One region of the Weizmannia sp. FSL W8-1119 genome, then DNA from elsewhere that is predicted to be linked to it. Evidence: predicted binding sites of a transcription regulator. Region 1 holds the regulator's gene; the other holds the start of a gene.
What was found. The regulator LexA, encoded in region 1, represses DNA repair genes until DNA is damaged. The targets are predictions, from matches to a motif close to CGAACATATGTTCG.
Positions count from the first base shown of each region.

Region 2: addB (helicase-exonuclease AddAB subunit AddB) is a predicted target of LexA. The motif match lies at 2,085-2,098, and genes of this name have one in related genera.

Region 1 is NZ_JBBOZL010000001.1:1,533,284-1,537,346, reverse strand. It holds gene NSQ19_RS07435 (dynamin family protein) at 1-381, shown strand, start outside; gene NSQ19_RS07430 (MerR family transcriptional regulator) at 474-863, shown strand; gene glnA (type I glutamate--ammonia ligase) at 933-2,270, shown strand; gene lexA (transcriptional repressor LexA) at 2,489-3,109, opposite strand; gene yneA (cell division suppressor protein YneA) at 3,316-3,654, shown strand; gene NSQ19_RS07410 (YneB family resolvase-like protein) at 3,651-4,063, shown strand, end outside.
Region 2 is NZ_JBBOZL010000001.1:857,263-861,325, forward strand. It holds gene NSQ19_RS03965 (IDEAL domain-containing protein) at 1-172, opposite strand, end outside; gene NSQ19_RS03970 (competence protein ComK) at 363-890, shown strand; gene NSQ19_RS03975 (TIGR00266 family protein) at 1,018-1,809, shown strand; gene addB (helicase-exonuclease AddAB subunit AddB) at 2,158-4,063, shown strand, end outside.

The DNA of each region.
Region 1 (4,063 bases):
TCCGTCAGTACGTTTGAAGCGGGCGCACACGCTACGCCTGATTTTCCTGCGGCTTTTTCGGAGACGGATTTGAAACCGTTCGAAAAGGCATTCCGCCATTTTAAAAATGCGCGCACTTTTTTTGAAAAAGGGGGAAAATCAGGCATGCAGGAAGAACTGCAGGCGATGTTTGAACCGCTTGCGCAGCAGTATCTTGACGTGCAGGGAGAAAAGCTTGCCGGTTCGTTCCGCTCATGGCTGGAGGAAGAGTTTACGAAAATGCAGTCGGAAGCTTTGCTCGATATTGCCGAACAGTTCGATGCCCGTCTTGAAGCCCTTAGAAAGAGCGTGGACGTGGCAGAATGGATGGAAATCCGCGAAAAACTCGTTTTGCCTTCCTGAGGATAAAAAATGATGTGAGAAAATATAACATTTTGTTGACAAAAAAACTCACATGGAATATAGTAAAAATATAAAGAAAAGGAGCGTATAACATGGGTCGAAAAGAAATCCGCCGTTCGATGCCGCTTTTGCCGATCGGAACCGTTATGAAGCTAACAGATTTATCGGCCCGGCAGATCCGCTATTATGAAGAACACGAGCTGATTACACCGGCAAGAACGGAAGGCAATCGCCGCCTTTATTCTTTAAATGATGTCGACCGGCTTCTTGATATTAAAGATTTGCTGGATCAGGGGATCAATATTGCAGGCATCAAAAAAATCTTATTGATGAACGACCGCCGCGGAACCGGGCCGGTACTCGTCAAAAATCATGTAACGGATGAAGAAATCCGCAAACGGCTTCGCCAGGAACTGCTGCAGGCCGGCCGTTTTCAAAGACCGAGCCAGCGGTTGTCCGATGCGCCCCGGTTTTTCCATTAACATTGTTGAAAAGCTAGTTTTATAGCTTAGATATATACTTTTTATTGCCTAAAGGGAGGAATACTGTTCATGCCTAAGTTTACACGTGAAGATATTTTGAAGAATGCCGAAGAACAAAATGTGAAATTCATCCGCTTGCAGTTCACGGATATTTTGGGGACGATTAAAAACGTGGAAATCCCGCTCAGCCAGCTTGAAAAAGCGCTCGACAATAAAATCATGTTCGACGGCTCTTCGATTGAAGGGTTTGTCCGGATTGAAGAATCGGATATGTATCTGTATCCGGACTATGATACATGGGTCATTTTCCCGTGGACCGCTGAGAAAGGGAAAGTCGCCCGTCTGATTTGCGATATTTATAATCCGGACGGCACCCCGTTTGAAGGTGATCCGCGGAATAATTTGAAACGGGTATTGAAAGAAATGGAAGAACTTGGCTTCACGAGTTTTAATCTTGGGCCTGAACCGGAATTCTTCCTCTTCAAGCTGAATGAAAAAAATGAACCGACACTGGAGCTGAACGACAACGGCGGCTATTTTGACCTGGCGCCGACGGACCTTGGCGAAAACTGCCGGCGCGACATCGTATTGGAACTCGAGGAAATGGGCTTTGAAATTGAAGCGTCCCACCATGAAGTTGCACCCGGCCAGCACGAAATTGATTTTAAATATGCGGATGCAGTCAGGGCATGCGACAATATCCAGACCTTTAAACTGGTGGTCAAGACAATTGCACGCAAACATGGCCTGCATGCGACGTTTATGCCGAAACCGTTGTTTGGCGTGAACGGTTCCGGGATGCACACCAATCTTTCGCTTTTTAAAGGAAAAGAAAATGCATTCTATGACCCGAACGATGCAGAACTGCAGCTGAGCGATACGGCATACCAGTTCATTGCCGGCATCATAAAGCATGCGCCGAACTTTACGGCTGTCACGAATCCGACGGTGAACTCCTATAAACGGCTTGTGCCGGGTTATGAAGCGCCTTGTTATGTTGCCTGGTCCGCTCGCAACCGCAGCCCGCTCATGCGGATTCCGGCTTCCCGCGGTTTAAGCACGCGCGTTGAGGTGCGCAGCGTTGACCCGTCTGCCAATCCGTATCTCGCGCTCGCCGTCCTGTTAAAAGCAGGGCTTGACGGCATCGCGAACAAATTGCAGGCGCCGGAACCGGTCGACCGCAACATCTATGTCATGACGAAAGAAGAAAGAGAAGAAGCCGGCATTGTCGACCTCCCGGGCACACTGCTGCAGGCGCTGGAAAACTTAAAATCGGATGATGTAATGGTAGACGCCCTTGGCGATCACATTCTCGAACACTTCCTTGAAGCTAAGGAAATTGAATGGGATATGTTCCGCACACAAGTCCACCAATGGGAACGCGACCAGTATATCGAAATGTATTAAGCAAGAAACCCCTTGAAGCGTAAGGCTTTGAGGGGTTTTTGTTTATCGGGCATTTTTGCGTCGAACGCCCAGAAAAACAAAATGCCCATTAATTGCCCCGATTTTTCCTTCGAAAATAGATTGGAAGCCCAGAAATCCTCAAGTGTCACAGGCATTTTTGCCATCAAACTCGCATATGCTCTATTAAAAAAGAAGCAGCCGAAACTGCTTCTTTTTGATCAGTGCACCATTTGCCTGTACAGCCCGATGACAACGCCGAGAATGGTGACGTTTTTCAATATGATCGGTTCCATTGTCTGGTTTTCAGGTTGCAGCCGGAAGTAGTCTTTTTCCTTGAAAAATCTTTTTACTGTCGCTTCATTTTCATCTGTCATAGCGACCACGATATCTCCGTTGTTTGCCGTCTGCTGGGAGCGGACAATCACATAATCGCCGTTTAAAATCCCGGCATCCACCATGCTGTCCCCTTCAATTTCCAGCATGTAGACGGACTCGTCAGACGGGACAAGATGTTCCGGAAGCGGAAAATACTCTTCAATATTTTCTACAGCGGTAATCGGTATGCCTGCTGTTACTTTTCCGACAACAGGCACATTGACAACATTTTGGGCCGGTATTTCTTCATCATGGTCCAAAATTTCAATCGCTCTCGGCTTTGTAGGGTCGCGCCTGATCAGCCCTTTGCTTTCAAGCCTTGCGAGATGGCCATGGACAGTTGAACTGGAAGCAAGCCCGACTGCCTGGCCGATTTCCCGCACGGAAGGGGGATAGCCTTTTGTTTTGACTTCATGCTTGATGAAATCAAGTATCGCCTGTTGCCGTTTTGATAGTTTTGCCATTATTTCCACCTCGTCGCAGTTTTGTTTGGCACCCGCGCTGCGTACGGGGACGCAAACGGGAGGAATGCCATTATTTGCTATTATTATATCACATTGCAGAAGATAAAACAAACGTAAGTTCGAAAAAATGTTGACGAAAAACAGGCGTTCGTTTTATAATAGAACTGGTGATTGGACGAACGAATATTCGCGGGAGGAAGATGGAGATGTCACGATTATGGAAAAAGTATAACTATGTTATGATTTTAGCAGGGGTTGCGCTTGTTTTCGGATTTTTCATGATTGGAAGTCTGCGGGATCCATCCCCACACTATATCAAAATCAGCGTTACAGAGGGCGAGACGCTTTGGAATATCGCCGGTCAGTATGCAGAACAGGGCAAAATGTCGAGGGAAGCATTTATCAGCTGGGTTGAGCGCCATAATGGGATTAACGGCAACATGATCAAAGCCGGCGAAAAAATTGTCATTCCGGTAGAAAAAAATGAAATCAGGGATGATAAAAGGGAACTTGCGATGAAATCACAATGGGAGACGAAAAAATGAAAGTTGTTTTATATTGCAGAGTAAGCACGGAAAAAGAAAGCCAGGAAACTTCTTTGGCGAGGCAGCGGGAAGAGCTGGAGAAGCTTTCGGATTCCCGCGGTTTTCAAGTGGCCGGGGTGATCTGCGACCGGGCAAGCGGCTACGACCTGGACAGGCCCGGCATCCTTGAACTTCTTGATATCATTGGAAATGAAAAGGTTGACGCCGTACTGGTGCAGGATGAAACACGGATTGGAAGAGGAAATGCAAAAATTGCACTGCTCCATTTTTTATATAAAAAAGGGGTCAAAGTATATTGTTATGCACAAAACGGTGAACTCGAACTTTCGGAATCCGATTCAATGGTGTTGAAAATTGTCAGCATGGTTGAAGAGTACCAGCGAAAGCTGCATAACTTAAAAATCAAAAG
Region 2 (4,063 bases), 680 kb from region 1:
CGCGGAGATCAAGTACATGGTCAATTTTTCTTAATAACTCTTCTCTTTTTTTGTTCAGCAGGATCTCATTCAGCAACATGTCCGTGTAAATGTGTTCCACAAATTTCTCCATCTGAATCCGGGACTTCGGGCTTTCTTTCGGCACGTCAGAGAAAGATTTTTTGTTTTCCATGTATGATCACCTTTTTCGCTTTTTTTTATTATACAGAGCATTTCAATAAAAAGCAATGTAAAAATTGAATTTTTCTGAAACGATTAACAAAGAAAAAAATGCATATTTTTAAAAAAAGTACTAGAAATGTAGGAAGATTGTACTATAATAGAGAGTGGATCATGAGAAAAATAAAATGGGGGAATGCATTATGCAACATGGACAATTGGACATTCATCCAAACACGATTGCGCTGATTCCTTGTCAGGAGGGGGGAGAAAAAGGGACCAAAATATTGGAAGTGGATCGGGAACGATTTGTGCCGGAACTTCCCCTGAATATCGTGAAAAAAAGCTGCAAATACTTTGGAAGCGATTACGAAGGAAGAAAAAATGCGACAAAAAGCCTGATTCATGTCCGGCACAAGCCGCCGATCCTCGTCGATCCCCATACAGCTACCATACTTTTTCCAACAAAATCGCCCAGCCAGCCGGATTGTATTTGGCTGATCTCCGGGCATATTAAAGACCACACCCCAGAAGGCAAAAAAACTGAAGTGGTTTTTTCAAACAATCAATCACTCGTGTTGCCAATCAGCTATGGATCGTTTATCAATCAGTACCATAAAGCGGCTGCTTTGCAGGTTGCATATGAAATCAACATCCGACGCTCCCGGATGCAATTCTTGAAACAACAGGGATACAGGGCGATGGAAGACAGCGGGCTGTATTGGATTTAAGCCTGGCAGGGAAGGGGGGTCCCTGCCTTTTCGTCCAATAAAACGAACGCTGCACGGGAAATAAAAATGAAACATTGCGAACTGCAAGTCCGTATACAGGGGGAGTGCATTTTGAGGAGGTAGGGAAATGAACAACCACGATATTGATTTTAAACTGGTCGGGGACGACATGCAGTTTGTTGAAGTAGAACTCGACCCGCAGGAGACCGTCATTGCCGAGGCCGGCAGCTTGATGATGATGGAAGACGGCATCCGGATGGAAACGATTTTTGGCGACGGCTCGGGCGGCCAGGGCGGCGGCATTATGGGAAAACTGTTCTCTGCAGGAAAACGGCTGATCACCGGTGAGAGCCTGTTTATGACCGCCTTTACAAACGAAGCCCGTGATAAAAAGCATGCAGCGTTTGCAGCGCCGTATCCGGGCAAGATTGTGCCGATGGATTTAAGCGAACTGGGCGGGAAAATCATTTGCCAGAAAGATGCATTTTTGGCAGCGGCAAAAGGGGTCTCAGTCGGCATTGAATTTCAGCGGAAACTCGGAACCGGATTTTTCGGCGGGGAAGGGTTTATCATGCAGAAGCTTGAGGGAGACGGCTTTGCCTTTATCCACGCTGGCGGCACGATCCAGAAACGCGAGCTCGCACCCGGCGAAATATTGAGGGTGGATACAGGCTGTCTTGTCGCCATGTCAAAGACGGTAGATTATGACATTGAATTTGTCAAAGGGATCAAAACAGCCCTTTTTGGGGGAGAGGGCCTGTTCTTTGCCACTTTGCGCGGGCCGGGGTCGGTCTGGGTGCAGTCGCTGCCATTCAGCCGCCTGGCTAGCCGCGTATTTGCCGCAATGCCGGCAGCGGGCGGTTCGAAAGATGAAGGCAGCATGGCAAAAGGCTTGTTTAATTTGTTTGACGGGGATTAAGAGGTGTAAAAGCACTGCATTTTGCGGGACGTTTCCCGGAACAGGCAGTGCTTTTTTTTCGGCATTATACGTCTGGAAGCAGGAGCGCGCCCTGATGGCGGTTCGCGGCCCCGTCCGGACGGGAAGGGCATCCGGATTGGATAGGAAGGATTTTTCCGGGGGCGGGAACAGGCAGTGTTTTACGTGGAAGCGGGCATCCCCCGGCAGAAAAAAACAGGAAGCATATTTTTTAGGCAAAAATGCTTGATTCATAGCACAATATCCGTTACAATAAAAGAACAAATGTTCCTTGTCCGGCATCTTTCCGGATATGGGGGCCAATGAGCTCATCAAAAGGAAGTGAACCAATTGTCCCTTCGATTTATTACCGGGCGCCCCGGGACAGGAAAGACAACTTTCATCCAACGTGAAATCAGGCAGAAACTGCTTGGCGATCCGGGCGGGGCACCGCTCATTTACCTTGTTCCGGAGCAAATGACTTTTTTATCGGAAACACGGCTTGCGCATGAACCTGAACTGGGCGGGATGATCCGTGCCCAGGTGTACAGTTTTACGCGCCTTGCCTGGAAAATATTGCAGGAAGTCGGCGGGATCAGCCGTACCCATGTATCGAGCAGCGGATTAAATATGCTCATTCGGAAAATTTTGGAAGACCAAAAAGAAGAACTGTCGGTTTTCACGCGGGCGGCGGATAAGACGGGCTTTATTGACAATGTCGAACGCATTCTGACTGAGTTCAAACGGTTTTGCGTCTCGCCCGCACAGCTTCAGGAAAAACGCGCCTCAATCGGGGAAGCGGACGGGGGAAGAGTGCTTTCCGACAAGCTGCACGATTTGGAACGCGTATATCAGGCATATGAGCAAAAGCTGGAAGGCAAATACATTGATTCAGAAGATTACTTAAGGCTGCTTGCTTCTGCCATTGAAAAATCGCGCTATCTCCAAGATGCGGAAATTTATATAGACGGGTTCCATACTTTTAACCCGCAGGAATACCTGGTGATCGGGGAACTCTTGAAAAAATGCCGCCGCGTTACGGTTGCGCTCACAACGGACCGGGCTTTCCGCGGGAGGCAGCCGGATGATTTATACTTGTTCCGGATGCCGGGAGAAGCCTATGCACATATCTATGAACTGGCGCGCGCCTTTCAAATTGAAACGGAAGAAGACGTGGCGCTGTATGAACCGGCCCGTTTCAGGCATGAAAGTTTGCGCTTTTTGCAGTCCCGGTTTGAAGAACTGCCGTTTCCTTCTTTTCCGGGGGAAAGCAGCATCGAGATCTGGCAGGCGAACAACCGGCGGGCGGAAATCGAAGGCGTTGCCCGTTCTATCCGTGAAGCCGTCATGGAAGGCAGCTGCCGTTACCGTGATATTGCCATCCTTGTCCGCAACGGGGAGGCCTATCAGGATTTAATCGAAACGGTTTTTTACGATTATGATGTGCCGTATTTTATCGACAGAAAACGGCCGATGCTGAACCATCCGCTCATTGAACTGATCCGTTCGACTTTGGAAATCATCCGCGGCAACTGGCGTTATGAACCGGTTTTCCGTGCCATCAAAACAGAATTGCTGTTTCCGCCTGGAGATGCCCGCACGTTGCGTGAAAAAATGGACCGGCTTGAAAACTATTGCCTGGCTTACGGCATCCAGGGAGAACGCTGGACGAGCAGAAAAAGATGGGAATATAGGCGGATCCGAGGCCTCGAACTGGAAAACCTTCCGCAAACGGATGAGGAAAGAAAAATCGAACAGGAACTGAATGAACTCAGGCTTCTGGTCACAGCGCCGATTTTGCGCCTGTCGCGGCGTTTGAAGCGCGCCCGCACCGGAAAAGCGCTTTGCGAAGCGTTGTATCTTTATCTCGAAGAATTGGAGATTCCGGAAAAACTGGAAGCGCTCCGGCTTGAAAAGGAAGAAGCGGGGGATCTTGTTGCTGCCAGGGAACACGACCAGGCATGGGATGAAGTCATGGGCGTTTTGGACCAGTATGTTGAAATCCTTGGCGATGGACCTGCTGATGTTGGGAAATTCTCTGCCATTATGGAAACCGGGCTTGAGTCATTAAAATTTTCCATTGTTCCACCGGCTTTGGACCAGGTGCTCGTGGCGAATCTGGAACAGTCCCGGCTGTCCGATGTCAAACTGGCGTTTATTATCGGGGCCAATGACGGGATCATGCCGGCGAAAATTTCCGAAGATGGCGTTTTAAATGATGAAGAGCGTGAATATTTGCGGCTGGAAGGGCTTGAAA